4 regions of the Paenibacillus sp. FSL M7-1414 genome follow, and region 1 is predicted to be linked to each of the others. Evidence: riboswitches for the same ligand, from Rfam matches in the RefSeq annotation. Region 1 holds a riboswitch; each other region holds the start of a gene.
The links. A riboswitch is a leader RNA that binds a small molecule or an ion and turns the genes downstream of it on or off. The one in region 1 is predicted to bind thiamine pyrophosphate.
Positions count from the first base shown of each region.

Region 2: another riboswitch for thiamine pyrophosphate. It lies ahead of MHH92_RS17265 (thiamine phosphate synthase); the one in region 1 lies ahead of MHH92_RS04490 (ABC transporter ATP-binding protein).
Region 3: another riboswitch for thiamine pyrophosphate. It lies ahead of tenA (thiaminase II); the one in region 1 lies ahead of MHH92_RS04490 (ABC transporter ATP-binding protein).
Region 4: another riboswitch for thiamine pyrophosphate. It lies ahead of thiC (phosphomethylpyrimidine synthase ThiC); the one in region 1 lies ahead of MHH92_RS04490 (ABC transporter ATP-binding protein).

Region 1 is NZ_JBBOOS010000001.1:981,647-989,170, forward strand. Features, by position in the region: gene thiM (hydroxyethylthiazole kinase) at 1-458, opposite strand, end outside; gene MHH92_RS04480 (ABC transporter substrate-binding protein) at 1,385-2,458, opposite strand; gene MHH92_RS04485 (ABC transporter permease) at 2,626-3,456, opposite strand; gene MHH92_RS04490 (ABC transporter ATP-binding protein) at 3,443-4,210, opposite strand; TPP riboswitch at 4,368-4,470, opposite strand; gene MHH92_RS04495 (radical SAM/SPASM domain-containing protein) at 4,689-5,564, shown strand; gene MHH92_RS04500 (pectate lyase) at 5,912-6,580, shown strand; gene MHH92_RS04505 (copper amine oxidase N-terminal domain-containing protein) at 6,762-7,524, opposite strand, start outside.
Region 2 is NZ_JBBOOS010000001.1:3,981,514-3,989,037, reverse strand. Features, by position in the region: gene MHH92_RS17295 (hypothetical protein) at 1-1,211, shown strand, start outside; gene MHH92_RS17290 (hypothetical protein) at 1,274-1,759, shown strand; gene MHH92_RS17285 (hypothetical protein) at 1,776-2,174, shown strand; gene MHH92_RS17280 (hypothetical protein) at 2,171-2,722, shown strand; gene MHH92_RS17275 (hypothetical protein) at 2,709-3,692, shown strand; gene MHH92_RS17270 (ABC-F family ATP-binding cassette domain-containing protein) at 3,831-5,381, shown strand; TPP riboswitch at 5,457-5,566, shown strand; gene MHH92_RS17265 (thiamine phosphate synthase) at 5,793-6,455, shown strand; gene thiO (glycine oxidase ThiO) at 6,473-7,524, shown strand, end outside.
Region 3 is NZ_JBBOOS010000001.1:3,645,778-3,653,301, forward strand. Features, by position in the region: gene MHH92_RS15760 (transporter) at 1-146, opposite strand, end outside; gene MHH92_RS15765 (endo-1,4-beta-xylanase) at 387-3,059, shown strand; TPP riboswitch at 3,266-3,363, shown strand; gene tenA (thiaminase II) at 3,478-4,140, shown strand; gene MHH92_RS15775 (spore coat protein) at 4,343-4,639, opposite strand; gene MHH92_RS15780 (hypothetical protein) at 4,650-4,850, opposite strand; gene MHH92_RS15785 (zinc-dependent alcohol dehydrogenase) at 4,882-6,018, opposite strand; gene MHH92_RS15790 (spore coat protein) at 6,015-6,401, opposite strand; gene MHH92_RS15795 (hypothetical protein) at 6,413-6,655, opposite strand; gene MHH92_RS15800 (hypothetical protein) at 6,843-7,127, shown strand; gene MHH92_RS15805 (L-dopachrome tautomerase-related protein) at 7,380-7,524, shown strand, end outside.
Region 4 is NZ_JBBOOS010000001.1:732,487-740,010, reverse strand. Features, by position in the region: gene MHH92_RS03440 (helix-turn-helix transcriptional regulator) at 1-486, shown strand, start outside; gene MHH92_RS03435 (zinc ribbon domain-containing protein) at 560-1,378, shown strand; gene MHH92_RS03430 (hypothetical protein) at 1,843-2,010, shown strand; gene MHH92_RS03425 (hypothetical protein) at 2,193-2,882, shown strand; gene thiC (phosphomethylpyrimidine synthase ThiC) at 3,414-5,231, opposite strand; TPP riboswitch at 5,620-5,733, opposite strand; gene MHH92_RS03415 (IclR family transcriptional regulator) at 5,882-6,625, opposite strand; gene MHH92_RS03410 (alpha/beta hydrolase) at 6,985-7,524, shown strand, end outside.

The DNA.
Region 1 (7,524 bases):
TTATGCGCTGCCCGCTCCGCAATGCCGATTCGGTCGCCCTCACCTGATCCTGCGTCCACACCTTTAATACTCCAACTCTCACCGATGACATTAGCGACCTCTGCCACATTGCCGCGCAGTACCGTGAGACGAAGTTCACGAATGAGCATCTGCACGGTTTCCGTGCGATAGGTGGTTGCGCCAGCTCCAACCGGATCAAGCACCACAGGCACGTGATGCGCATTAGCCGATTGGCCTGCCAGACGGATTGCCTGAACGACTTTGTCATCGAGTGTACCGATGTTGAGTACCACGGCTCCTGACATCTTGGCGACATCAGCGACCTCTTCATGAGCATAGGCCATAAAAGGGGACGCACCGAGTGCAAGCAGACCATTGGCTGTGAAGGGAGCCACGACAAGGTTAGTGATATTGTGTACCAGCGGATTTTGCGTACGAACACGTTCCAGATAAGACATATAATTTCCTCCTTGTTTTGAAGTAACCCGATCGGCGGAAGTCCGATATCTGGAGTCACTCAACAGAATAATTGGATATGAGTTCCCTTGTTGAGTTGGGGCGCAGAGTCTAACAACAGCCAGATGCATTAATGCGGGAAAAGCAGAAACGTAAAATCTAAATCAATTTCATAACTCACTAAAATGGATTTTTGGAACTGGATATAGACAAATTGAATCATTCTGATCGATATCTAGCGAAACAGTAAAAAACGAAACGATACAAAATACAGAAAGTGAACCCAGGGTATTTCTCCAAACTCAGGCAAGCAATACTGTGATGGATGTTAGCATCCAACCAGTGTCTTGAAGTCCAGGCTGGTCGATACCCAACTGATTGGGGCACGATCGATCGGGGCACGACTGGTCAGACGATGTTTCTAAAGAACACAGGACGTCTTATTTGGCTGTCAGGTCCTCCTTTTGAAATGTAAGGAACATCAGACACGTTATTCCCAGAATCTCCTGACCAAAACGCTGCAAACAGCTATTTATTCTGATATAACATGTTTCAGGTTCTTTAGATTTCTGCAACCGCTCCAAATCCCTGAATAGGACGCCTCAGATTCGTTAGCGGTCGTAGCATGCTCTGTTTCGATCAAGTTAAGGAGCGTTTCAGCTCCCAGTAGGCTTGAAGATAAGCGCTAATTACATTACCAAATACATATCAACAAGCCACCCAAACGCATATCAATCTGCCCAGATGCACATCAAGCCACTTAGGATTGTTATAAATTCTGATCCTCCGATGCTTGCTTCAGGCCAATTCCATTTCGCAAAACTTCATGCATTCGATCCTACGTTTTGCTAACTTTGCTTTTAATCACATTGCTTTCATTCCCTTTATGTTCAATCACTTTTCCTTTATTCGCGTTGCTCTCCTTTATTTACTCTCCTTGCAGAGTAATAAAAGCATCCTCGGCTTTCACCGATTCAGGAATCAAATCCTGTTCAACGAGCCATGTACGTACATTTTCCCACGATTCCATTTCCTGCCGACCAAATGGTTGGCCTTCTTCATTCATGAGTGGTAGCAGAATTGCCAGGCTTTTGGTTTCGATCTCCGGGTCAAGCGGTGATGTTTCATTCTCATGAGCGAGCAGAATACTCAAGGCTTCTTCTGGATGCTCAGTCACATATTTCTGTCCTTCCTGGACCGCTTTGACGAACCGGGTAAGTTGGTCTTTTTTTGCTTCAATGCCAGCTTCACTTGCAGTCAGGACCAATTCATAATAATCAGGCACACCATAATCGACGGGGTTAATCGATTTCATGGCATGTCCTTCTTTCTCCAAAATCAATTGTTCATGGTTAATAAAACCACCCATAATCGCATCCGCTTGTCCGGAAGCCAGCGAAGGAATCAGATCGAACCCAACGTCGACCAGATTTATGTTGTCGGGATTGCCGCCATCCTTACTGATCATCGTGCGTACCATCGCTTCGTACAGAGGAATGGAGGAATAACCAACAGTCTTTTCTTCAAGATCTTTGGGTGAACTTACGTTGCCATTCGCTTCGGTCAACAGATGCACAAGCGGGTGGCGAACAACAGCAGCAATGGATCGTACAGGAATGTTCTCACCACGAGCGAGCAAAATTTGGGGCTGGTAGCTTAGGGCCAGATCAATTTTTCCGGCAGCAACAAGTTTGAGCGAATCATTGGTATCCGCAGGCATCTGAATATCGACATCCAGACCTTGGTCTGCAAAGTATCCTTTTTCCTGAGCCACATAGATGAAGGAGTGTACTGCATTCGGGTACCAGTCGAGCATGATAGACAGTTTATCTTTGGCGTCTGATGCTGGTTCGGTTGCAGACGGATCTGTTTGCTGTGTATTGGTTGCCGAATCTGTTGTTGGCGTATTTTGGCTAGTGTCTGTGGTGCTGCATCCGCTAACGATCAGCAAAAGGCTAATGAGTATGATGGGAAGCAGGGAGTATATACCTTTGTTATTCATAAATGAAGTTCCTCATTTCATCGTTTTGATTTGTAGAAAATGGGCAACAGCATGTTAACGATAATGTGACAATGAACTGATTGAAGATGTTGCTGAAATTGTGCATAAGATATGTTTTGTTTTGAAGATTGTAAATACTGTATTTGCATCTAATTTCTGTCTAAGTATTATCCAACGTTTCTTTTGCCTCCATGACGATGACGCCGTATGCTAAACCGTTTCTCCAGCCAGGTAATCAGTACAAACAAAACGATCCCAAGCAGGGATAACAGCAAAATGGCGGCAAACATCGCATCCGTGTTCATGTTGCTGGACATACGACGGCTGAAGTACCCTAGACCTTTGCTACCACCGAGCCATTCGCCAATCGTTGCCCCAACCACGCAGTACACCACAGACATCTTTAGCCCCGAGAAAAAAGAGGGAAGTGCCAGTGGAACCTGGAGTTTGCAAAAAATATCCCATTTGCTGGCGCCCATGGTGAGCAGTAGTTCACGCTGCTCCGGATCGCCTTGGCGGAGTCCATCGTAGGTACTGACCACAATGGGGAAGAATGCGATTAAGAACACCACCGCGACTTTGCTCCACAACGTGTAACCAAACCACAAGATAAATACGGGAGACAAGGCAATCAGCGGGATGGTCTGACTGATCACGATGAAGGGATACAAGGCTTTTTCAATCGATCGGTTCATATGCATGCCTGTTGCTAGCGTAATTCCAGTCACTATGGACAAGACAAAACCAACAACAACCTCCATAAAGGTAGCAGGCAAATGGATGGTCAACAGCAGACGACGATGCTCAACCAGTGAGCCTATGATGGCCGTGGGTGCAGGAATGATGAAGGAGGGCACCCATCCCATACGCACGATCACTTCCCAGATCGCCAGTAATAAGAACATGAGCATAATAAACAAACCACATTGGGAAAACGACCTAGAGAGCCACTTCGAACACCACGCCCAGACGCTGACCTCAGCTCTATCGCTTTGCATGCAATTGTTCCTCCAGTTGTTGTCTCATCTGCACGAGAGCCGGTTCGTAGATCATGTTCGAATGCCTTGGGCGTGGTAAAGGAACCGTCATCTCACGCAACTGCTGACCTTGCCCCCCTGGAGTTAACAGAATGATACGGTCACTTAACAGCAGGGCTTCTTCGATGTCATGTGTAATGAACAGCACGGTTTGGCCAATGCCCTCCCAAAGCTCCAGCAACCAGCGATGCATTTCTCGTTTGGTTAAGGCGTCGAGTGCACCGAAGGGTTCATCCAGCAACATGAGCTGCCCGCCTGTAAGCAAGGTACGAAGAAATGCCACCCGCTGCCGCATGCCGCCGGATAACTCATCCGGGTAGGCCTGTTCATAACCCGACAGGCCGAACCTTGCCAACCCAGCTAGGATGTTTGCCCGTAACTTGTCCTTGTCCTGTCGGCCTGGTGCAAGCTCGGCAGGCAGCATGCAGTTCTCCATGACGGTACGCCAGGATAACAGCAGATCTTTCTGCGGCATATAGGCGACTCGTCCGAGCCGTTGTCCTTGCGGGACATCAGCTATATCGATGGTGCCAACGGTTGGTTCATGCAAGCCTGCGAGCAGCTTGAAGAGCGTGCTTTTACCTGATCCGCTGGAGCCGATGAGCGAGACAAATTCTCCTTGTTGAACCTGAAGCGACACATTGGAGAGCACAGGGGACTCTTTTTTTTCGGGAAAAGCAAAGCTTACGTTGTGAATGGTTACATGGTTATCCATCTGATCCTCACCCCCTTGATGTCAGACTACTGCAATAACAACGGCATCCTATACTCTGCAAAAGGAACAAAAAAGACCCACCCATTTCCGGAGAAATGAGTGGGTCTGTAAGTTAAATCCGCAATTTATCTTCACATACATGAAAAATTCCGCTTACTAAAAGGCCGCTCCACTTCCCTCCGCTGGTATGATCCAGATCAGGTTCAAAGGGTCCGAATAGTCATATTCGTCTCAGCCGCAAGGCTCCCCTAGTGCAAAAGTTCAAGATATGCAGTTGTGTGTTCAGCATATATCACTTGAACATGAACTGTAAAGAGGCAGCATGATGGAATTGTTGAGATGAACTTGGAGTCAGACCCGAACAACTGAACAATTTACCTGGGCTCCCTAACCCGATATAATAGTGGTGGCGCATATTGGCCGGATCACAAAATGCAGGTGGGATTGTTCTCCCTCCGAAGCAGAATGGGGACCCGAGTTGAAAACGTTCAAAAAAGTATATATTGAGATCACGAGTATCTGCAATCTGGCATGCAGCTTCTGTCCGCAGACACAGCGTGCCAAAGGATTCATTGACCCTGAAGTCTTCAACAATATACTGGATCAAGTTAAACCACACACCAATCATATTTATCTACATGTCAAAGGTGAACCCTTGTTGCATCCCAAAATAGATCTGTTGCTCGATTCCGCACATGAGAAGGGACTCAAGGTGAACATTACAACGAATGGTACACTGCTGCCCAAGACTCAGCATAAATTGCTTGGCAAACCGGCGCTGCGGCAGATGAATTTCTCCCTGCACAGCTTCGATGGGCATGAAGGTTCAACAGATCGTGACGGGTATCTGCGTCATATTTTGTCCTTTGTACACGAGGCCGTTAAGCACAATGTCATCATCTCATTTCGGTTGTGGAATCTGACACAGGATAACTTCACGAATGCTCAGATGAATCGAAATCGGGAGACCCTTGAAGTATTGGAACGTGAGTTCAATCTGGATTTCCGCATTGAGGAAAAAGTAGTTCCAGGTAGCGGGGTCAAAATTGCCCCGAATGTATACCTGAATCAGGACCATGAGTTCCGGTGGCCAAGTCTGGATGCACCTGAAGATGACGGCAAAGGCTTCTGCCATGCACTTCGCGGTCAGGCAGCTGTGCTTGTAGATGGAACGGTGGTTCCATGCTGTCTTGATGGCGAGGGTGTCATTAACCTCGGTAACGTTCACGAGAAGTCATTCTCGGAGATTATTGAGGGTGAGCGAGCGAACAATCTGGTATATGGCTTCTCCAAACGCGAAGCTGTAGAAGAGTTGTGTAGAAAGTGCGGTTATCGTCAGAGATTTGGAGCCTGATATTTTATAACAGCAAGCCAGAAGACATTCAAGATCACACATTTGGAGACAAATGTAGTGGTCTTTTTTTGTTATTGGGGATTAAGTGAGGGGTACAAACGTTACAAATGAGCATACCAGAGGTTGATATGAGCATATTGCTTGAGAGACCTAGCATGCAAAAAATGCCGATATGACAGGGATTGTACGATGTCATGATATATCTGATCTAATGATTATTCTAGTTACCTTCCTTATTTGGTAGGATTAGGTTGTTGGTCGGACAGAGGTGCACCTCTGGCGAACTTCCAGTACAAGCCCAGGCTGTACATTACCAAAAAACGAGAGAATAAGGGAGGAATAAAGTTATGAAAAAAATGTTGACGTTGTTACTGTCCGCTGGTTTGGTTGCTTCTATATTTGGTGCAGTTCCGGCTGCGGCTGCGCCTACGGTTGTAAATTCAACTATTATTGTTCCAAAGGGCACGACCTATGATGGTCAAGGCAAAACATTTGTAGCTAATCCTTCCACACTTGGCGACGGATCTCAAGCAGAAAATCAGAAGCCAGTCTTCCGTCTGGAGGCAGGGGCCACGCTCAAAAACGTAAACATTGGATCACCAGCTGCTGATGGTGTTCACTGTTATGGCAACTGTAATATATCGAATGTGGTCTGGCAGGACGTGGGCGAGGATGCACTGACATTGAAGTCTGCCGGAACGGTTAACATTACCGGTGGGGCAGCGTATAAGGCTTATGATAAAGTGTTCCAGATGAATGCAGCTGGAACAATTAACATCAAAAATTTCCGTGCAGATGATATTGGCAAACTGGTTCGCCAAAATGGTGGAACTTCCTTTGCAGTTAACATGACGCTGGATAACTCCAACATTTCCAATGTAAAAGATTCGATTATGCGTACAGACAGCAGCACATCACAAGGGAAAATTACGAATACCCGTTATTCCAAAGTACCAACGTTGTTCAAGGGGTTTGCTTCAGGGAAAACGAGCCAGTCTGGGAACACGCAATATTAGACAGAAGATTGAATCGCTGGAGTTGGTAAAAGTTTAAGCTCTGCTTGTAATTTGAAGTTAAAATATAACGCCAAAAAGAGCGTTCCAAGGTCATTGTTACAATGACTTTGTGGGACGCTCTTTGTAATGCAGATGTCATAGTATAGTTCTGCTGAGCAATGTTTTATAGAGGATGCTCAAATTATTGCTCTCCCGGAACTTCAACGATGACTTTGCCTTTCTCGGGGACAACAGAACCGGTATCAATAGAGTCCAATTTGTTCATGATTTCGTAAGAGGTTTCTTCAAGCATGCGAGAGTACTTAAATGATACGAGTGTTTGACCTGCTACGGAAGGACGAGTCCCTGCTTCAGCAACGGCTTTGTTTTTAATAAAGAACAGGTCACCGATGGTTCCGGCATTTTTGCTGATGTTAGCCTGCCATTGTAGCAGTGCACTTCCATTTTTAAGGATATAATAACTGATCAGATCGTTATCCTCAACAACGAAGAAACGATCTTTTTTGTCTTGTTCAAAAATGTATTCAATGGATGAATCCACTGGACCCAAAGGGTTGCGAATGTCCAGACGTGCTTGTCCCAGTTCAGAGAAGCGTGGCAGATGCAGTGCGGCTTCACGCGCCACAGTCAGATCGGAACTGTTATATTCTTTTACAATCGTAGCATCGGTAGTGTAAATGTAGGCTTCCTTGGCCTTCTGGTTCCACTGCACCTTGGCACCAAAAGCTTCACCGATGGCACGGAGCGGAAGCATCGCTTTACCATTCACCAGAATCGGCGCTGAGGATAATGTCGCATTCTGACCGTTTTTCTTCATTGTTTTGCTGTTAGGTGTAAGGACATACTTATCGCTGCCTGTGCTAATGCTGATCTCTTTTGTTTTGTTATTGTAACCAAACGTATAGTTGCCGAGGAATTGAAGCTCCGTCAATGCCACGTACGTA
Region 2 (7,524 bases), 3.0 Mb from region 1:
GCTGGGCCAGAGTCAGTTTCCCAACGATGGATGAATTTTATCGCAGCAAAATCGGTTTTGTTACCAAAATATCGATCTATGTCATCATTATCCTTGTTTATTTGCTTCTGCAAAGGCTCCAGCAATACGATGAGACCCGTTACCGGTCAGGGCATAAGCATTCATGGTTGGATCAGTTTCTGTACAGGCAGACCTTCATACGGAAATTGGCGATGTTGTTTGCAGCGAAACCTGGCAGTGCACAGTACAGTCAAACGATACGGCTCATGAGGGAGAGCAGTTCAGAGTTGAAATACGAATGGCTTGCCATTCGTCGAGTGATGTTATTCGCAGGTTGTTTGGTCCTTACAATGGTGTGCATCTTGCTGTTGCACCAGGTTGAACGTAACCACATCTTGTATGATCCAATCCGCGATGATCGAATGTTTGGTGCAATGGCTGAAGCGGATCTCAGGAAAGCTGAGGAAAAAACAGCGTTGGATCAATCCGTGTTGGAAAGTGTAGAAATGAACCGAGGAGCTACATACGAAGAAGTCTCCAAAGCGTTACAGCAGTTATCTCCAGTTCAGTTAGACCATGATACCCAGAATGAGACCATCACGCGCATTATGCAGAAACTTGAGGTGTATAACAAGCAATATGTACGCTGGTGGGAAATGATTATAGCCATTCTCATGGGTGCAGCAGGGTACTACATGCCCGTATGGCTCATGTTATTTCAGCGGAAAATGCGAAGGTTGGATATGCGACATGAAATATATCAATTCCAGACAGTGATTTCCATTTTGCGTGAGATGGACCGGATGTCAGTCGAGGAGATATTGGAGTGGCTTAATCGATTTGCCGTCATTTTCAAGCGCCCGCTGCAAAAATGTTTGTTGCATTTTGAACATGGACCAGAGCTTGCACTTGAACAATTAAAGGAGGAGGCGGGCTTGCCCGAGTTCCAGCGACTGGTTGATAAATTACAGCTTGCCCTTGGCAAAATCTCAATATGTGAAGCCTTCGATGATCTTGAGAGCATGATGGCATTTTATTTTGAACAACGCAAACAGGAGTACAGCAAAATGATAGATGTCAAAGCATCATGGGGGAGAACCATTGGATTTACACCTATGTACGCCCTTATCTTTTTGTATCTGGTTATTCCATTAGTCGGTATGAGCTTCTTACAGATGAGCATTTATTATGAGCAAATTCAGAAACTGTAGCACAATTCATCTGTGTGACAGTCTGAAATAGTTTAATAACTTATAACTTGGGAGGATTTATCATGAACAATGCATCAAGCGCTTTAAAGGTGGCAGCAGGGATATTCTTAACAATCGCTTTGATCACAATTGTAGTTCTGTTGTTTATTTCGGCTCAGGAGGCAACCAAGACGGCCCAGAACAATTTTGCTGATATCCAAACCGAGTTGTCCCAGGCTGCATTTACGGTATATGACGGAACAACCATCAGTGGATCACAGGTAACGAATGCGCTGCGTAAATATGCGGACAAGGATCAGTTCGGTATTCAAGTTATTACAGGTAAAAATAAAGCGGGTCAATGGTACGGCAATCAATTAAACATTTCACAGGATCTCAATAATGCGGACTACGGCTCGGTTATTGCACCCGACGATAAAGTGGGGATTATTAACCAGACCATGAGTGAAAAAGAAAATCAATATGTCAATCCAAGTGGTAAATTCAAAGCCATTATCGTAAAAGACCGTTCGAACGTGGTAAGAGGGCTGATCTTCCAGCAATCCTGACAGGAGTTGGTTTAACATGTCAAGGAATACACAGCATCTCATGTTGTTTTGTACGGCGGTTGTCCTGTTTGTGACAGCCTGCCTGTACGGGCAACAGAATGTTAAGATTTTATCAGCGGCCTTGAACGACAGAGTACAGACAACAGCAGGCATGGAAGGTCGGCTGACAACAACACTGCATACCACCAATCCGTATCAGTATAGTGGTGCGGAAGTGTTGCATACCGTTAGACAGATGACAGGCACAGGCATTACTGTGGAGGTAGATGGAACTTCGTATGTGATCGATCCACTTGTCAGCAAAACAGAGACGATTCCTGTCCAGCTCGATGCCACCTACAGACCAGAGTTTATAAGAAATGAAACTGGAGAACTGCTCAAGATTTTTTTTTGGAAGGAGGCGAGTGTGAATTGATTAATGCCGCATCCAAGCTGCTTGCCGTATTGCTCGCAGTCCTTCTGCTCTATGTGTACCCAGCTGCTGAAACAGCCGATCGGCAGGATGATATAGCACGTATGACGGCTGTTCAGAATGTAACACGTTTTGTTGATGCTGTTCGAACAAAAGGGTATATTTCACCTCGAATGTTGGCTGAGTTTGAGGAGCAACTGGCTCAGACAGGCAATGTGTATGAGGTATCCATGGAACATTTACATAAGAAATATGTACCTCATTATATGGATCCGATGGACAATAACAGTTTTAACGGGACCTATGAGGTAGTGCAGGATGGATATTATGCAGCTCAGATTCGAGAAAGACTATTCCCATCCTCAGGTGTGATACCGATTGATGATGCTGGCCGAAGATATACGTTGACGACAGGGGATTTTTTCACCGTTACTCTCCAAAATACAAATCGTACACCTTCCATGCTCATTCGTGAATGGTTGAGTGGTACGGCTCAGGGTTCAGCAGTATTTGTAACATACGGAGGTATGGTCCTCAATGAAGATTACTGAGCTTTCCATTGTATTCGTGCTGATCTTTTTCCCGCTCTTCTGGATCATCTCACTCCATACCCAAGATGCCGAAGAGGCTCAATATCTTGGCCAACGATACAGAGCTGCACTTCAAACCGCAGTCATGGATGCAGGTGCAGTGATGCATCAGAATGAGAAGCAAAATGATGAAGCAGGTTATGATTCAACCAAGTTTGTTAAAGCGGACAAAGAGCTTGCCTTGTTGACATTTACGCAGACGATGGCTTTGAATATGGGGATTCAGAATGATCCTGCAGCTATTCGAAACATGTTTAATTACATTCCTGCCGTGGTTATTCTGGATTATGATGGCTATTATATGTTGTCCACAGAAACAGAGTTGACAGGAAACCGTGAAGATTCTTTAAGGCAAGTGTGGAGTCCCAAGAAACCTTATACATATTCAGATTCTAATGGTAACAGTATTAACTTTACACTGGACGACTACGTATATGCCTTTGACGCAAGCGCAGGGAAATGGATTGAGGGATTCCAAAAAGAACTGGCCTCAAGCACACAGATTCCTTTACTTCAGAATACCAGCGTATTTGAGCAAGTTAGACAAAGCCGGATTGTGACTGCTGTACAGGATGATCTGGCTGATGTGATTAACCGCCATAATGAGTTTGCCAGAAAGAACGGTATTTCCTATACGTTTACGATGCCCCTGATTGCGCAGGAAGATTGGTACAACTCCATTAATGATACAGGGATTATGGCCTTTATCCAAGGTATAGGTGTGGGTGACCAGAAGATCAACAACTACGCAATCGGTGGAGGCAGACTTGTGAAGAAAACGGCCATCGTAGGTGGGGTAGATCCTTTAACGGGTATCAAGTACTATTATCCCTCCACTTGTGGCAATGGTTACCGTGCTGAAGAGGTGTTCACAGACGCAAGACAAGCAGCTGCACAAGGCTATTTCGAATATAAATGCTCTAATCGTTAGGGTAGCCTGTATGACAAAATTATGTAAGAGGTTCCTGAACTGTTTACATTACTTTCAGAAAAGACGGGACCTGTGCTAGAATAGGGTTTCGGAACAATAATAAAAGTAATGTCTAATAGATAGGAGCAACCTCATCTTATGAGTTTATTGTCAGTAGAGAACGTAAGTCACAATTTTGGAGATCGCACGTTATTTAAAAATGTATCGTTTCGTTTACTTGCCGGAGAGCGTGTAGGACTTGTTGGTGCCAATGGTGTGGGTAAATCCACATTAATGAACATCCTTACCGGTAAATTGCTTAAAGATAGTGGAAAAGTGGAATGGACACCTAAGGTCCGTTATGGATATCTGGATCAGCACACGAAGCTTACCCCAGGCAAAACCATTCGTGACGTTCTTAAAGATGCATTCCTTCCGTTGCTTGAATTAGAAAAAGAAATGATGAATATAACGGACCAGATGGCAGATGCAGATCCAGATAAGCTGGAGCAGTTGCTGGAAGAGATGGGCGATATTCAGGAACAACTGGAACAGGGCGATTTTTATCTGATTGACGTAAAAGTGGAAGAGATGGCCAATGGTCTTGGTTTGTCCGCAATTGGTCTTGATCGGGATGTCGCAGCTCTAAGTGGTGGGCAACGTACCAAGGTGCTTCTTGCCAAGCTTCTGCTTGAGAAACCTACAGCCCTTTTGCTGGATGAGCCGACCAACTATCTGGATGTAGAGCACATTGAATGGTTGTCACGTTACCTGAAGGACTACCCTCATGCGTTTCTTTTAATCTCCCATGACACGGAATTCATGAATGAAGTCGTAAATGTCATTTATCATTTGGAATTTGCCAAATTAACGAGATATGCAGCGAACTATGACAAGTTCCTCGAGATGGCTGATATGAATAAAGCCCAGCATATTGATGCGTACGAGAAGCAGCAAGAGTACATCAAGAAGCAGGAAGATTTCATTCAGCGTAACAAGGCACGTGCTTCAACTTCAGGTCGAGCGAAGAGCCGGGAGAAACAGCTGGACAGAATTGAACGTATTGATCGTCCAGATGAAGCGGCCAAACCAACATTCAAATTCAAGGATGCCCGTGCGAGTAGCAAAACGGTCTTTGAGGGCATTGATTTTGAAATTGGATATACGTATCCTTTGCTGCCTAAGATGACAATGACAATTGAACGTGGTGAGAAAATTGCCATCGTAGGTTGTAATGGTGTGGGTAAATCAACACTGCTGAAAACCATCCTGGGAAAAATATCTCCACTCAGTGGAAAGACTTTCTTGGGAGATTATCTCGAAACGGCCTATTTTGAGCAGGAAGTTCGTGCTGGGAATATCACGCCGATTGAGGATGTGTGGAATGAGTTTTCACATTTGACCCAAAATGAAGTCCGGGGTCATCTCGCTCGCTGCGGGTTGAAAAATGAGCACATTACCCGTCCGCTTAACATGCTGAGTGGTGGAGAGCAAGCCAAGGTTCGTCTATGCAAACTCTTGATGCGTGAAAGCAACTGGATTCTATTCGATGAGCCGACGAACCATTTGGATGTCACAGCTAAAGCTGAGTTACAGCGTGCCTTGCAAGAATTCAAGGGAACGGTGTTGCTGGTATCTCATGAACCTGATTTCTACGAGGGTTGGATTACCAAAACATGGAATGTTGAAGAATGGTCTGAGAAAAACTAGACAATTCAAGCAACGCTTAATAGAAATGAACGGTGACAAAAAAATCCTTCTATGGTAACATAGGCTACAACTTCATATGAACACTAGGGGGGCCGCACGATGTGGCTGAGATGGAAGAATGCGATTCCGGACCCTTTGCACCTGATCTGGATCATACCAGCGTAGGGAAGTGGCGAGCGCGTTTCAGTGAATGACGTGAGCAAACGGCAATTCGAAAGAATTCAACCGTCTTGCTTAGTAAATTGAAACATGCAGTTGCGTGTATAACGTTATGGCTATAAGGTCTATAGCTTTATTGCACGAAATGAACTGTATGTATCAGTCAGTCATCTGGTCCTATAATTAATACGCAGCCACTCCCCTACGGGAGTGGCTTTTTTGTGTTTTCATAGCATTCACACATGGAAGGGGATGAACAGTACGGTAAGTTCTCATGAACATGTTCACGAATCATTTGAATTGCATGTTGTATCTACGGGTGTAGGGAATCAAGCATCTTTTGTAAAAGCTGCAAAGGACGTTTGGCCATGGGTGGACTACATCCATATACGAGAGAAACAACTCTCGTGGCAAGACAAGATCGGTTGGGCTGAAAGTCTGCGTAGCGTTGGCGTTCCATCTTGTCGCATCGTTATCAATGGTTCAGAACTGCCACCACAGAATGACATCTATGGCGGTGTACATTGGGGGCAAGATGCGATACGTAACTATAACCCTGCTGTAATAAGCAATGTGCAGCGACTTCGTTTGGGCGTATCTGTTCATTCAATCGATGAGGCAAAAATCGCTGAAGAACGGGGAGCCGATTACCTTTTCTTCGGGCATGTCTACTCAACCAACAGTAAGCCTGATCTTGAACCAAGAGGATTTTATGCTCTGGCTGAAGTGTGCTCTGGTGTCTCCATTCCTGTCATGGCAATTGGGGGCATCGAACCGGGAAACATTCACGCTATTCGCTCTGCAGGCGCACAGGGAGTCGCTGTGATCTCGAATGTATGGGCGAGCGATTCCCCGGATCGGGCTGCTGCATTATTAAGGCAGGCTATCGTTGCTACAGAAAGTTTGAGCCGCTGAATCAAGGAGATGAGAGGATGAAAAAGATCATTACTGATAGACCGGATAAGATTCATGCAGAAACGATTATTGTAGGTGGAGGCGTTGTTGGTTGTGCCATTGCGTATGAGCTGGCTTCCCGTGGACAGGATGTGCTGTTGCTGGAGCGTTCGGCGATTGCGGGAGGCACTTCTTGCGCGGCGGCTGGAATGCTGGCGGCAGATAGTGAGGATTTTGCTCATCCTTTGATGGCTAAGCTCGCCAGGCAGAGTAGACAGTTACTTATCGAGCAACAGGTGCTAATGGCTACACTCAGTGAGGTAGAGACTGGCCTGCAACGCCAGGGATTCCTAACTCCTTTTCGTTCATACAGTGAATTAAGTAGTTATAAGGGCAATCGGAAGTCTGCGTTATCTGCTGATGAGGTGTGGTGGGATCGTTCCGTTGTGCAACAGGAGGCATCATGGCTTAACAGAGATACGTATGGAGCCTATTACAGACCTTACGAGAGTGAGATTCTTCCAGTCCATCTAACGAAGGCATATGCTGAATCCGCTCAAGCATTGGGAGCACGGGTTATGGAGGACATACAGGATATACGTGTGCAAGCAAACGAACACGGCGTGCAGGGAATCACCACATCGATCGGTGAGATGAAATGCAAACATGTCATTATAGCGGCTGGATTACAGAGTGAAGAGTTGATGAGACATGTGAATCTGAGCTTGCCTGTGTGGTCGGTAAAAGGTGAAATAGCCGCCGTTCAGTTCTCAGATGAACATGCAGGGTACAGACCTGACAGAACGGTGTATGCAGAGGATATCTATATTGTTCCCAAAGCCAATGGCGAAGTTTGGCTTGGGGCAACCAGTCTGCCAGGCAGAACGGATTTAAACGTTTCTGTACAGGGTGTTCAGAAGCTATTAACAGCGGCTACCCACTGGGTGCCTGGGATGAAAGAAGCACAATTTTTGCGGGCGTGGGCAGGCGTAAGGCCGGCAACTCCGGATGGTCTGCCTTATATAGGTGCTTGCGAAAGTGTTCCCGGGCTGTTGGCCGCCTTTGGACATTACCGTAACGGTATTTTGCT
Region 3 (7,524 bases), 2.7 Mb from region 1:
GTAGGTGCCTGCACGCCTTGTGGTCCGCCGCCTCCACCCCCGGGGAACGATGGCGAACCAGGAAATCCGCCGGGTCCTCCTGGTCCTCCGGGACCCCCAGGTCCGCCAAACCCTCCACCAGGTCCAAAAGGAGGTAAAAATGTCATATCACATCACTCCTGTTCATTAGTCTAATGTATTGTATGTAGGCAATTGAGAAGGGGAATGGGTGGAAGCCTATAGAAGGCCGCTAATAATCAAGTCGAATTGAGATTACCAAATGATAACTTTTTATTGTAATTATTGTAAATTTATTATATGTAAGCGCTATCCAAAGAACTATAATCTATTTATCTGGATGTTAATCCGTTCAGAAATACTTAGACCAAATCATGAGGAGGAATTGTATGAAACGGTTAGGTCAATGGAATATAACAGCCTTGGTTCTTGTGCTGGTACTCGCCATGCTTCCATTTTCGAATGTCTCACATGCAGCCAAGGCAGTTACAGAAGTGGAGGAAAGTCATTTAAGCACAAACTTTGAAGACGGTACACTTCAAGGATGGACTCCACGTGTCGGTAGTGAAAATCTGACAGTGACACAGCAGGAAGCACACGAAGGCCAGTCTAGTATGCTAGTTTCCAACCGTGATCGTTCCTACCATGGACCGATGTTATCCATGAAGAACCTGCTTGAGCGTAACCAAGAGTATGAAATTACGGCATATGTAAGACTTACCCAGGAGCCCACCACGGATCAAACACTACAGCTCACCACATATAAAAAAACAACGGCCGAAAGCTGGAACCCGATCGGTAGCGTGAAGATTGCCAAAACAGAATGGAACACATGGCACAAGATCACCGGAAAATTTCAGTATAGCGATGATCCCACTGAATTGAATTTGTTCATCGAAACACCCTACATCTCTGAAGATAGCGTAGATACGTTATCGTTCTATGTGGATGATGTATCATTTACTCTGGCCGAGCAACTGGAGATTGAAGCAGGGATTCTGTCTCTGGAGGACCTGTATCAAGATGATTTCCCCATTGGTGCAGCGGTGTATCGCTGGCAGTTGGAAGGCGCATACGGACAACTGCTCACAAAGCATTTTAACAGCTTGACCGCAACCTATGAGATGAAACCGAAGTACATGTCTCCTTCCGAAGGTGTTTATGAGTTCGAGGCAGCCGATCAATATGTTCAGTTCGCTGAGGAGCATGGTATGGGCGTACGCGCACATGCGTTGTTGTGGCATATTGATGCTGCAGAGTGGATGTTCAAGGATCCTCAGGGTAACCCTGCGAGTCGAGAATTACTGCTTGCCCGGATTCAGGATTATGTCGAAACCGTCATGACCCGATACAAAGGTAAGATCTATGCCTGGGATGTGGTAAACGAGGCGATTGCGGATAGCAATGGTGATGCCAACGGTTTACGTAAAAGTCCCTTTTATGAACTAATCGGTCCGGATTACATTGAGAAAACTTATGAATTCGCTCGTGCAGCCGATCCGAATGCCAAATTATATTACAACGAATACTTCACGGAAATCCCTGAGAAAAGAGAGCATATGTATCAGTTGGTCAAACGACTGAAAGAGAAAGGGCTCATCGATGGTGTGGGTTTGCAATCCCACTATAACCTGGAATCCCCGCCCATCAAGGAAATTGAAAAAACGATCAACATGTTCGCCGAACTTGGATTGGATATTCAGATCACGGAACTGGATGTGGATAGCGGAATTCCATTTGGTGAAGAGATGTCCGATGAAGTTGCGGTAAAGCAGGCGTATCGATATAAGGAACTGTTGGATTTGTACAAAAAACACAAAGATCACATTTCTTCAGTTACCTTATGGGGACTCCAAGATGAGAAATCTTACAACAACCAGGCTATGCTGTTTGATTCAGCCCTGAAGGCCAAAAAAGCATACTGGGGACTCGTGGATGAATCCAGCTTGCCTGTGTTGACACAGAGAGCCGTCTCACTTTCGGGTAAACCGGATATCAAAAAACAGTCACAAGATCCACTCTGGAACAAAGCGGTGTCTACTCCACTGAAGGGTGACTCTTCGGGATCAGCCAGTTTCCGCACCTTATGGGATCATAGTAACCTGTATATCCTTGTGGATGTTCAGGATGCAAAGACAGATGTGAATGACAGAGTAGATATCTTTGTTGACCTCAATAATGGCAAGACCACTTCATATGAAGCAGATGACCGACACGTAATCATTAAGCGGTCGGGCAAAGCTGAGGGCGTGGAGAAGCGTTCATATCATGTACGCGAGACCAAAGCCGGATATCAGGTTGAATTGTCCATTCCGTGGGGTGGTATCCAAGTCCGATCAGAATATGAAGCCGGATTGGATATCCGTGTGACTGATGGCGGTTCAAGTGGGACACAACCTTATAATCCACTGTACTGGAATGATCGAACACAATCTCAGGAACAGGATACAAGCAAATACGGCGTGATTCAGCTTGCCCCTATGCCCAAATCTGCACAAGCTGTACAAGGGATTGTTCAGATTGATGGGAAGAAAGACACATCATGGAATAAGGCTGCACCGTTTGAAGTAAACCGGTTGAACCAAAGCGAAGGTGCAGAGGCAGTGGCTCGCGCAATGTGGTCAGGTGAATATCTATACCTGCTGATCGACGTCACTGATCCAAACATCATCACAGATAGCATCAACCCATGGGATCAGGATTCGGTTGAGATTTTCCTGGACGAGAATCACCAGCGCACACCGTATTTTCAATATGATGATGCCCAGTTCAGAATCAGTGCAGACAATGTGGGAACCTTTGCAGGGGGTGCCTCACCTGGACGCCTTGTAAGTGCTGTGAAGAAAACAAATAAAGGATATCTCGTAGAAGCCAGAATTCATTTACAATCATTGACGCCCAAAGCAGGAAATGTTCTCGGTTTCGAGCTCCAAATTAACGACAACCAGGGCGGAGGTAAGCAGAGCGTAGCCAAGTGGAATGATACGACCAATGAGAGCTGGAGAAATACTTCCCAGTACGGAATACTCACTTTTGTCGGAAAGAACAAACTCGGGCATTAAACCATCGGCAGTAGTTGCAAGAATAGAAACCATCATAACAGTGGCTGAAACTCAACCATTGTTGTGATGGTTTTCATCGTTTACATACGTCACCAAAGGTGATGAGGGGCGATACAATCTGCCTTGACTATATTTAACAGCCCTTGATATACTAAATGGATGTTATTTTATCTTTTATGGGAATAAGATAGTAATCAACTACATACAACCGTTTGCGAGGGAGCCTTAACCGGCTGAGAGGGTGTTAAACCGACCTTACCTGATTTGGATAATGCCAACGTAGGGATGCAACGATGAAACACTGTACTTGGGTAGCTCATGCGAACCCCCTTGTTTTAGTGTATTTGTCTGCGAAACATCCTATGGATGTTTCGTTTTTTTTGTTTTTAAATACGTACATTATGAATTGGAGGAACACATGTTGACTATTTCAGAGAGACTATATCAGGCAGCACAGCCCGTGTGGAAAGAATGTCTCGAGCATCCCTTTGTTAAAGGAATCGGAGATGGTTCCTTACCGGTCGAACAATTTCGTTATTATTTGCTGCAAGACTACTTGTATCTGTTCGATTATGCCCGTGTATTTGCACTAGGTATCGTCAAGTCGCACGACCCCAAATTGATGCAGTTTTTTAGTAAAAACGTAGATAACATCCTGAATGGTGAAATGAAAATCCATCGTTCTTATATGGAGCGATTAGGAATTACAGAGGATCATGTTTTTCAGGTAAAACCTGCACTGAAAAATGCAGCCTATACTAACTATATGCTCTCTGTTTCCCATACGGGTGGCATAGCAGAAGTACTTGTTTCCATTCTGGCCTGCTCATGGAGCTATGCAGAGATTGGTCAAGTCCTTGCCCAAAAGCCAGGCGCAGCTGATCATCCTTTTTACGGAGAGTGGATCACAGGATATGCTTCCTCTGAATACAACAGCAGCAATCAATCCCTAGTGACGTTAACGGATAAGCTATTAGAAGGCTGTAGCGAGGGAACGTACCAACGGATGGAAGATATTTTCGTGATGTGCAGTCGCTTTGAGCTTGATTTTTGGGAGATGTCATGGAGGCTGGAGCCTTAAGTTTACTGGTAGTTCATTCAATTAGAGAGCAGCGGCCATAAACAGTCTCAGGATGGAAATTAAGTAAAGGAACGCTTGTATAAGCGTGTTTCGTGATGATACCGAAAAAAGGGCGGAGTGTATCCGCCTTTTATTATTGTTGAAATTCTTGACACAGGGACATTTTGTTCTCTGAAGTCTCTGGCTAAAATCAAAAAGGGTGTCAGGACGGAATGTTCATAGCAGTCTGAATATTTTTCAGATCGAGCTGAATTTGCTCTGCAATATGGTAAGGGTGGTATAAGCCATGCTGCACCATGTAATTTGATATCTTTTCATGAGAATCTATGGCTTCATCGAGCTGTTTCATCAAAATTTGTTTGATTTCGGGGGTGGCACATTCGGTCACAGCCATGGCGTAGTTTCTGACGCTGCTCTTGGCGTTCATCAAAAAATCCATTGCGATTACGTCATCGGTCAGCGTATTAAGACCAGTCATATGTTCTAATATTGGGTTCATTTTTTATCTCCTATACAGTCGCTTTAGACAGCACTCCACCGAGCTCCTGAAGCTGCTGTTGTGATAATGTCGCATCTTGTTGCAAAATTTGCTTGAGCTCCGGGTCGGTTACCAGAGCTTGCATGGTCTTGGATTTAGTCATACAAACCGTCTTGAACGCAGCTATTTCATGCACCTCGAGCATCTCATGCAAAGCGTAAGTGGAATCCATTCAGATTGTCCTCCCATGTATCTATTCATATTTAAGGCTTTAAGATGACTTTAATGCAATCGTCCGTTTTTGTATCGAACACTTCATAGCCCCGTTTGGCCTCGTTGAGCGGAATGACGTGCGTAACAATGTCGCCAGGGTCCACTTTGCCAGACGTAACCAACTCGTACATGTATGGCATGTAGTGAATGACCGGAGCTTGTCCGGAACGGATATTCACGTTTCGCTGCATGATATCACCGAGCGGGAATCCGTTATAACGTCCGCCGTATACCCCAGTGACTTGAATGGTGCCACCTTTGCGAACAGCCTGAGATGCAATGATAAATGCGCTCATGGTGCCGCCTTGCAGTTTCATACCGCTGGCTAGAAATTCAAGATCGCTCATCTTGCCGTCCATTCCTACCGCATCAATGACAACATCGGCGCCGCCTTTGGTCATTTCCTTGAGAGTGTTCCCAATATTCTTATCCTGTTCGAAGTTTACGATTTCCACATTGTTTGTTCGCTTCGCATGCTTTAAGCGGTAATCGACATAGTCGACGGCTATGACCCGCTTAGCTCCTTTCAGCCAGCAGAACTTCTGGGCCAGGAGTCCGACCGGGCCGCAGCCGAGCACAATGACCGTATCTCCATTTTTAACGCCGGCGTTATCTACGCTCCAGAATGCCGTCGTCATGGCATCGGCGATCAAGCTTAGCTTTTCGTCCGGTTGTTCGCAGTTTTCAGGGATCTTAAAGTGGGTAAAATTAGCAAATGGGACCCGTAAATACTCCGCTTGCCCGCCGGGATATCCGCCGGTCGTTCCGGAGTAGCCGAAATATGCGCCCATATCCCCGTGCTCGTTGGAATTGTCACATTGGCTTTCCAGCTGATTTTTGCAAAAAAAGCATTCTCCGCATGCGATGTTAAACGGGATGATTACGCGGTCGCCTTTTTTTACCTTGGTCACGCCAGGGCCCACTTCTTCTACGATCCCCATCGGCTCATGTCCGATGACATAGTTTTCCTGAAGGTTAGGGATCATCCCGTGAATAAGATGAAGGTCAGAACCGCAAATCGCGGTACTGGTGATCTTTACGATCATATCGTCCGGTTTCACAATCTTCGCATCCGGCACCTCTTTGACCACGACATTTTTAACCCCTTGATACGTTACCGCCTTCATGCTTTATGTCCTCCAATATGTTCATCTGGGGTCCGATCAAACATCCCTTTACGTGACGTATCACCCGGGAACAGATTCATCTGCCCGATCATCACCGTATTTTTCGCCGAAAGCTGATCGAGTTGGTACTGTTCGTTCAGCTCATAAGGATGAAACCATTTTTTGCGAATCATGAGCTCCGAGATTTCTTGGTGCATTGCAATTCCCTGCTTCAGATGAGTATGCAACAGGGCTCTTACATCCGGTGAAGCCGTTTCCGTCAGGGCGATGGACAAATTACGTACACCCTCCTTGGCACGAAGAAGGAAGTCCATGGCAAAAGTCATATCTGCCATTTCCGGCATATTCAATGAATTAATCGGATCTAAATAATCGGTATTCATCTGAGTTCCCCTTAATGTGTTATAGGTGTCGGATTATTCGGAACGGGTGCTTGAAAAGGAGCTCTTGCGTAGATTGCTTGCAGCTCAGCGATCTGTTGTATGGATTGAATTACGTCTTTCTGCATTAATGCTTTTAGCTCTTGGTCAAAGACCAGGCCTTGCATAAGTTTCGACTTAGCGATGCAGAGCGTTTTGAAGTTTAACGCTTCATGCAGTTCCATCGATTCGTGCGGCGCTAGCGTTGGATTAGCCATTCAGAAATGATCCCTCCTTTTTCATCAAGATTAGATTTTCCAATGCATCGGATCTTATACTAATATGGATCACCGGAGAGATAAGATCCGAATATTCCCATACAGTCGCAGGGATATAAACAAAATCTCAATCCCATACTTATTTCTGTTTAAATGAATGATTTTACTGAAGGAAGGAGGAGTCACGGTGCCCAATAAAAACAAAATTGATCTAGCAACCGAAAACGCAAGAAAACCGGCAGAAGATGCACTTAACTCGAGTGGTAGTAATACGCTGGAGCAGCATGCATCTAACGCGGTTTCTGAGGTGCAGACGGCTTTAAATCAGGCAATAAGCTCGTTAAGTGAATCTAATGCGGCAACAAATTCACAAGCGTTGGAGATTGCCAGGCAGCAATTGACCCGAGCAGAGGAATTTTTAGATCAAGCGATAACTTCAGCCAATGCATTAGGTTTACCGGACCAACAATAAAACGGTTTTGGTACTGATAAGCTTGGCAAAGTTTTGCGTTGACGATCGGAGGAAGCATTTTTCCTAGAACACATATAGTTACCGTCAACATGCTTCGGCTTACGCCGAAGTTTTTTGTATTTTTAGATCTATCGGACAATTTCAAAATGAAGGTTGAAAAAGAATGATTAAGGGAGAGGCATTAGAATAAGTCTTGAACATAATTATAGGTAATATCTATTCAACCTTGTTGAGGAGGACATCATACTGCCTATGTTACCTATGGAAGAATATTTTGGTAAGTTAGAACTCGTTCATTCCTTTTACGGGGCTATGCCTACAGGCGTTAGTGTATCCGAAACCGGGCGTATCTTCATTTGCTTTCCAAAATGGGGAGATGACGTAAGATTTACGGTAG
Region 4 (7,524 bases), 250 kb from region 1:
TACTGCAGTGCGGAAGGTATCCATACTCACCGAACTGCCGACCCTCATACCATCGTACTCAAGAAGCATTCCTGGTACCTGTATGCTTTTTGTCATGAGCGGAATCAATTTCGCATGTTCAAGCTTGTGCGCATGCAAGATGTCACGCTTGCTAATGAGCACTTCGAGCGTAAAGTCATCAACCCACAGCACAGACCCTGGCAACAGGAATGGAGCCGTCCGGACAATCAAGCTAGGTTAACCTTGAAATTCCATGCTCGCGTCCGTCATATTGCGGAAGAATGGTTTGGGATCGAGAACGTCATGCCTGATGGGACTGGGTATTACATCAGCCAGGTTGCTTTTCCAGAGGATGGCTGGTTATATGGATTCATCCTGGGCTTCGGCGCGGACGTTGAAGTATTGGAACCTCAGCATATTCGGGATGAAATCTGCCGTATCGCGGAGCAAATTGTACAAAATTATATACCTCCGACTCAAACCTGACAGACAGCTGTCCAGTTCCTCCCCGTATACTTCAGATATATTCAATCTGTACATATATGAGGAGGAACTAATCATGAACGTCACTGTATGTCAAAGCTGCGGCATGCCGCTCACAACCCCTGCCCAATTCGGAACGGAAGCAGATGGAAGCACAACCCGTGAGTACTGTATCTATTGTTACAAAGAGGGCAAGTTTGAGCAGCCCGGTATGTCACTTGAAGGCATGACGGAGATGTGCACTGCCATTCTGAAGGACGAAGGCATAGATGAGGAATCCGCTCGTTCGATGCTACGTAACCAGCTTCCTTTTTTGAAACGTTGGCGCACGAATACAACGGATCAGCATGCAGAATCTCTCACTGAAACCTCTACTGCTTCTGCTAATCCTGGTCAGGTAACAACGGATCATTCGTTCTCTGCCCAGCCCGTTCGTTATGTCACGCTCCCCGGCAAACGTCTTGCCGGCGTATCCGCCCGCACAACCAACGCCATTGAAATCAGTGGCAAAGGCTGTATTCAGGGACTCTGGAACAATTATTTTGCCTCAGAGCACCTACCTGCACCTGAAGTTGTTCGCTATGGCTGTTACACGGATTACACCGATGGCATAACCGGAGAATACACCATACTGGTAGGGCATGAGGTCAGTCCGAACGAATCGTTGCCTGAGGGATTGGACGACATTTTACTCCCTCCTGCAACTTACGCCATATTCACTTCCAGAAAAGGACCGATGGCAGAGGTTGTTGGCGAAGCTTGGGGAGCCGTGTGGGCATGGGATAAACAAAGCGATCGTACGTTCACTGGGGATTTTGAATTGTATGATGAACGCAGCCTGAATCCCGAAAGTGTACAAGTGGATATATACATCGCTGTTCGCCAAAGTAGATAAAACCAACACGATACCACCTCAGACAGAATCAAAGTTTCATCGCATCCTTCTTCATATCACGTAAGCTGCCGGGTTCGCTCGGCAGTTTTTTTATATCCGGAACTACATTACCCCCTAAACAACCCGACCATGGTACCAAGTTAGTTAGCATGCTTTGCATCATTTAACCAGATAATATGCCTCATATACGGGTACCATTGACTTCCTTAAAATTGGGACTATTCACATAACAACCGATTCGATCCTCCCATATCAAACCTTTCATATTAGGTCCTTTACTCCTGAATTTCCCTAAAAACGTTTACATCTCCTTAAAACCGGGTAAAATCACTACAATCCAATTGGAATTACGCTTTAAACTCTTTTATTTCGTCTAACAAGTCACATGTACCTATATGCGCACCTGGCATGGTAACCAGTCGAAATACATAATTCATAAAAAACGCATCAAAGGAGGAACCAAGATGATCCGCATGCCTATTCAGCAAATGATCCCGTACCATCACCAATATCCGCGCAACACGGCGACCACTGCTCCTAAAAAGGAGAATGAGAACACTCAAGGTCTATCCTTTCATGAAATTCTACAGCAAAAAATGGCTAAGAAAAATACTTCTCCTTCCCTTAGATAAAAATGGACACCGGACCGACCCTAGTCGAGTCAGGTTATCAACCGTCTTTCCGCAGCTTGGCGGAAAGACGGTTATTGGCGTTGAGCAATAAACGACTGTACAGTTCTCAGTCATGTTTCTATAATGGTTTAAATATCTACGAAATCCATGACATATACGAACTGTAAAAGGGGACTTAGCACATGATCACCATTGGTTGTTTTCACGCTCATTATTCCAACATCGCCTTAGTTGAGGAGACGCTTGCTCCTTATGAAGTTGAATTGGTCCATTACGTCGATCCAGGTCTGGATCGTCTTAAACATGACGCTGACTTTTCAGAGGTCGTCATTCACAAGAAGGTAGCCCAGACGCTCCAATGGATCGCTGAGTGTCATGCCGATGCCATTCTGGTCACCTGCACCCTGTTTGCGACAGTACTGGAGCAGGAAGCCACACAGGTCCCTGTGCCTGTGATCGGCATAGATGATCCGTTATTGCAGGAGATGCGGCGAGTACCAGGAGATTACATAATAGCATTCACCAACCCGGCAACCGTTGAAGGAACGATGGCACGGTTGAATCAGGCATTACAGCAAGAGGATGAGAATGAGCAACTACACGTTGCCAAGACATCTCAGACGGAAGCGGTGTGCATCCCTGGGACATTTGAGTTGATTATGCGTGGAGATCAGCAAGGATATCTCGAAGCGGTACGTGAAGGATTACAGCAGATTGCTGAGCAGTATCCGGGTAAAACAGTAGTGGCAGCCCAACTATCTATGGCTCCCGCTGCTGCACAGGTTACAATAGATCGCGGTATTCCAATCCATACCCCGCTGGCATTGCTTGCGGCTTATTTGGAGAAGGATTTGGGCTTGGCTCGACAGTAGCTGCTGATTTGGAGTGAAATATTACAATCACTAAAAACATGTGAAAACTACTATATCGACTCCTTCTGCAAAATAAAAATGCTCTCGAACAAGAGCATTTCAAATGGTATAATCACTTTGTACAGCCAATTTGTGGTGGGAAATAGGCTTGCCTCCAGTGGGAGGTGATCCTATGAACTTCTCTTTTAACGACGTAATCGTGTTCGCGATGTTAATTATTGCGCTCCTGACATACATCGATCGTAAAAAGAAGTGACCCGCCACAGGTTGACGGCCTGACGGGTCACTTCATCTGAACTTGCTGCACTCGGAGGAATACCCACCGCAAATGCTGTGCAGGAGTAGCCATTGGCCTGGCTACTCTTATTGGTGTTTACTTACATTCATTTTATTAAACATCAGCTAGACAATCAACCATAATGCTGATAAAAAGTATCAGGAAGCTGATCAATAAGATGAAGAAGACGACATGATAGCAGTATTCTCACCTTCAAACGATGTCAGACTGCCCAGCTTGCGCTGTATCGGCGCCTAGGAGCGTGTCCGATATTCCTCGGCCTTTTCCTGCATCCCGGCAGCTACAGCCTCATTCTCAGACAATCCTTTATCAGCGGCAAAGGCACGAATGTCCTGCGTGATGCGCATGCTACAGAACTTCGGTCCGCACATGGAGCAGAAATGAGCTTCTTTGGCCCCTTCTGCTGGCAGCGTCTCATCATGGTAGGACAGCGCACGTTCCGGGTCCAGTGACAGGTTAAACTGGTCACGCCAGCGGAACTCAAAGCGTGCCTTGGACAATGCGTCATCGCGGCGTTGAGCACGCGGATGGCCTTTCGCCAGATCGGCGGCATGAGCTGCGATCTTGTAGGCGATGACCCCTTCCCGCACATCATCCTTGTTGGGCAGGCCCAGATGTTCTTTTGGCGTAACATAACAGAGCATGGACGTGCCGAACCAGCCAATCATGGCTGCCCCAATGGCGGATGTGATGTGATCATATCCTGGCGCAATGTCGGTCGTTAGCGGCCCAAGTGTGTAGAACGGTGCTTCTTTACAGATCTCCATCTGCAAGTCCACATTCTCCTTGATCTTATGCATCGGCACATGACCCGGGCCTTCGATCATCACCTGCACATCATGCTTCCATGCGATCTGCGTCAGTTCCCCAAGCGTGGCCAGTTCCGCCATCTGAGCTTCGTCATTCGCATCGTAGATACTGCCTGGACGAAGTCCATCTCCCAGTGAGAACGCCACATCATACCTTTTCATAATCTCGCAGATTTCTTCAAAATGGGTGTACAAAAAATTCTCCTGATGATGCGCCAGACACCATGCTGCCATAATGGACCCACCGCGAGATACAATGCCTGTCATTCGCTTGGCGGTCATGGGGATATAACGCAGCAGTACACCTGCATGAATCGTAAAGTAGTCCACGCCCTGCTCTGCCTGCTCAATGAGTGTGTCACGGTACAACTCCCAGGTCAGCGCTTCCGCTTCGCCATTCACCTTCTCCAGCGCCTGATACAGCGGCACCGTACCAATCGGCACAGGTGAATTACGGATGATCCATTCCCGGGTGGTATGAATGTTTTTGCCTGTGGACAGATCCATCACCGTATCCGATCCCCAGCGTACCGCCCAAGTCATCTTCTCCACCTCTTCCTCGATGGAGGAAGATACGGCCGAGTTACCTATGTTGGCATTGATCTTCACGTGAAAATGACGACCGATCAACATCGGCTCACTCTCCGGGTGATTGATGTTGGATGGCAGAATGGCCCGTCCACTCGCCAGCTCCTGTCTCACAAATTCCGGCTCCACGCCTTCACGAATGGCGGCGAATTCCATCTCAGCCGTAATGACTCCCTGTCTCGCGTAGTGCATCTGAGTCACGCAGCGTTCTGGCTGTGCCCGCAGCGGTTTGCCACGCAATCCAGGGTACTCTTCGGCTCCAGCTCTCTTTCCTCCGGGCTTCAGTCCGTTATCCTCCGGTTTAACTGTACGGCCCTGATAAGCTTCAACATCGCCGCGCTCTGTGATCCAACGTGTGCGCAGGGATGGCAGACCTGCACGGATATCCGCATGGAATGCGGGATCGGTCATGGGGCCGCTCGTATCGTAGACACGCAGCGGTTCGTTATGCTCCACCCCTTGGGGAGTATTTGTGTCATGAAGGACTATCTCACGCTCCGGTACAGCAATGTCCGGCCGTGAGCCCTGAATGTAGACTTTGCGGCTGCCCGGAAAGGGCTGGACCCGTCCGGCCGCTCCTGTTTCTTTTTCCACCTGCCGATCGTTATGTTCCTGTTCAATCGCTTGTTGTCCCGTTTGATTTCCTGTACTCATGTTCGCTTGTCTCCTCCTCAGTGTTCGTCGCTTGTTTGGTTGGTTTCGTCATTAGCTCACTTACGTACCTGTCCCAAATCATGCGCAATGCAGAGAAGAAAGAGCGATCCTACACCAGACCAGGGAAGACACTTTTCATGTACAGTTAACAACAGACGGAGGCTGCCACAGATCTTGGATGATCTATGGTGCGTTCTCTATTCATCCAAGCCCACTTCCGCAGGTTATCGAAAAAGAAGCCCATAAAATCCGCGCTATATCGCCCGTTCCCTGTATATAAAAAAGCCGGTCCCCGAAGGAACCGACTTTTATGTCCATCACCAATAATGCACCTTTATGCAGCTCCTTAACGGAGCCCTACAAGGGTCACATCATGTGGTGGTTGTGGTCATATCGCCGATTACTTCCCTACGCTGGTATGATCCAGATCAGGTGCAAAGGGTCCGGAATCTCATGCGATTCCGTCTCAGTCCGGACAATTCGGACTCCCCCAGTAACGTTAACAAGTTGCGGCTTACAGATGCCGCCGTTCATATTCAATGAAGCTGGCCCCGTTGGGCCGTCCATTACAGAGTAGCGTAACCGGAACATAAAAACAACCTTTATATTCCAGAACACCAACTCAATTGGAGAAAAACCTTACCTCAACATCAGGATAACATGAGCCCCATCTGCGTAGCAGCATCCTTCAACACAGGTGCGTATTCATGCAATGTCTCCTGCGAGAGTCGGCTGACAGGCCCTGAGACCGAGAGGGCAGCTGCAATATTGCCTCTGCGATCCATAATCGGAACAGATACCGCGGCGGCTCCCGGCTCACGTTCCTCATAACTCGTCGCATATCCGTTATCCCGGATATCTCCCATCTGCGCCAAATACACCGCCGGATCAATAAACACCGGCCATTCCGGCCCGTTCATCAGTTCTTCACGATCCTCGTCCGTGGCAAACGCCATCAAAACTTTGCTGGAAGCGCCCACAGACAGCGGGAGTCTAACACCCACTGGAGCGACTCGGCGGATCGCCTGATCACTTTGCACCGCCTGAATCCGTATCCGTTCACTGCCATCACGCAGGTACAGACTCACGGTCTCCCCCAATCGATCTCTCAGTCGCTCCATCGCAGGCAGCAGCAGAATAGCGGGATCATCACTGCGGGACATATGAGCCGACAGTTCCCAGATTCGGATGCCAAGTCGGTACTTCTCTGTTGCTGCATCGCGGATCACGAACCCTCGATCCTCCAGCGTAGCCATCAAACGGTGCACTGTACTTTTGTGCAGGCCAATCTGGCTGGCAATTTCGGTGAGTCCCAGATCACTGCGTGTGGTAAAACATAATAATATATCCAGCGCCCGTTCCACAGCCCGGACGGTTAACTTGCGATCTTCCATGGCATAATGCCCTCCTCATGTTTCATCACATGAAACTTGGTTACATAAATTATATGAGAAACGGTCTCATCTGTAAACCAAAAAGAGCCAAAATCAAAATAGGCCAACGTGTAAATTTTTCCTTTTTATAAGACTTAATCCCCTGTAATTTACACACTAAGGTAATGTTACCCATATATCTTAAGAACTATATAACAATTGCGTAACAAATGCCCTCAATCAATTGACTTTGACTATATTGGAACATACGATAAAGATATATTACATTAAGATATCGCTCTGAAGCAGGCTCTGAAATCGACGCAATTCTCTTTTCATGTCGTTGTTATCTTCAACTGAACTTCAAAGGAGGGGCATTCATGTATCAATCATCCCAGAGCGAAGCCCCGCTGCAAACAAAAGTGTCCGATCTGCCCTCTTCCCTATCACCGAGGCTGATTCGGTTCAAACATATTATCGTAGCGTTGCTGCTCTCCGTTGTATTTTTTCTACTGTTTTGTTTTATTGCACTGCATGGTTATATCGCATGGGTATTATCCAATCCAACGGTAGCGCCTGTCTTCTCCAATCCGATGCAAGCCAAGAACATGAAGTATGAAGACATCACGTTCCCGGCAGCAGATGGCAGCCGCACGATGCAGGGATGGTATATACCTGCTGACAATGCTGCAAGCAAAACGATTATTTTCAGTCACGGCTATGGTGCTAATCGTGAAGAAACATGGGTACCCATGTATGACCTGGCACACTATGCCCATCAACTTGGGTTCAACGTGGTCATGTTCGATTATGGCTTCGCCTCCCAGGTGAACAAAGCTGTGGCCACAGGTGGCAAAGCTGAGTCACAGCAATTGCTGGGTGCCATCCAGTTCGCCAAGCAACGCGGTGCACAGGAACTG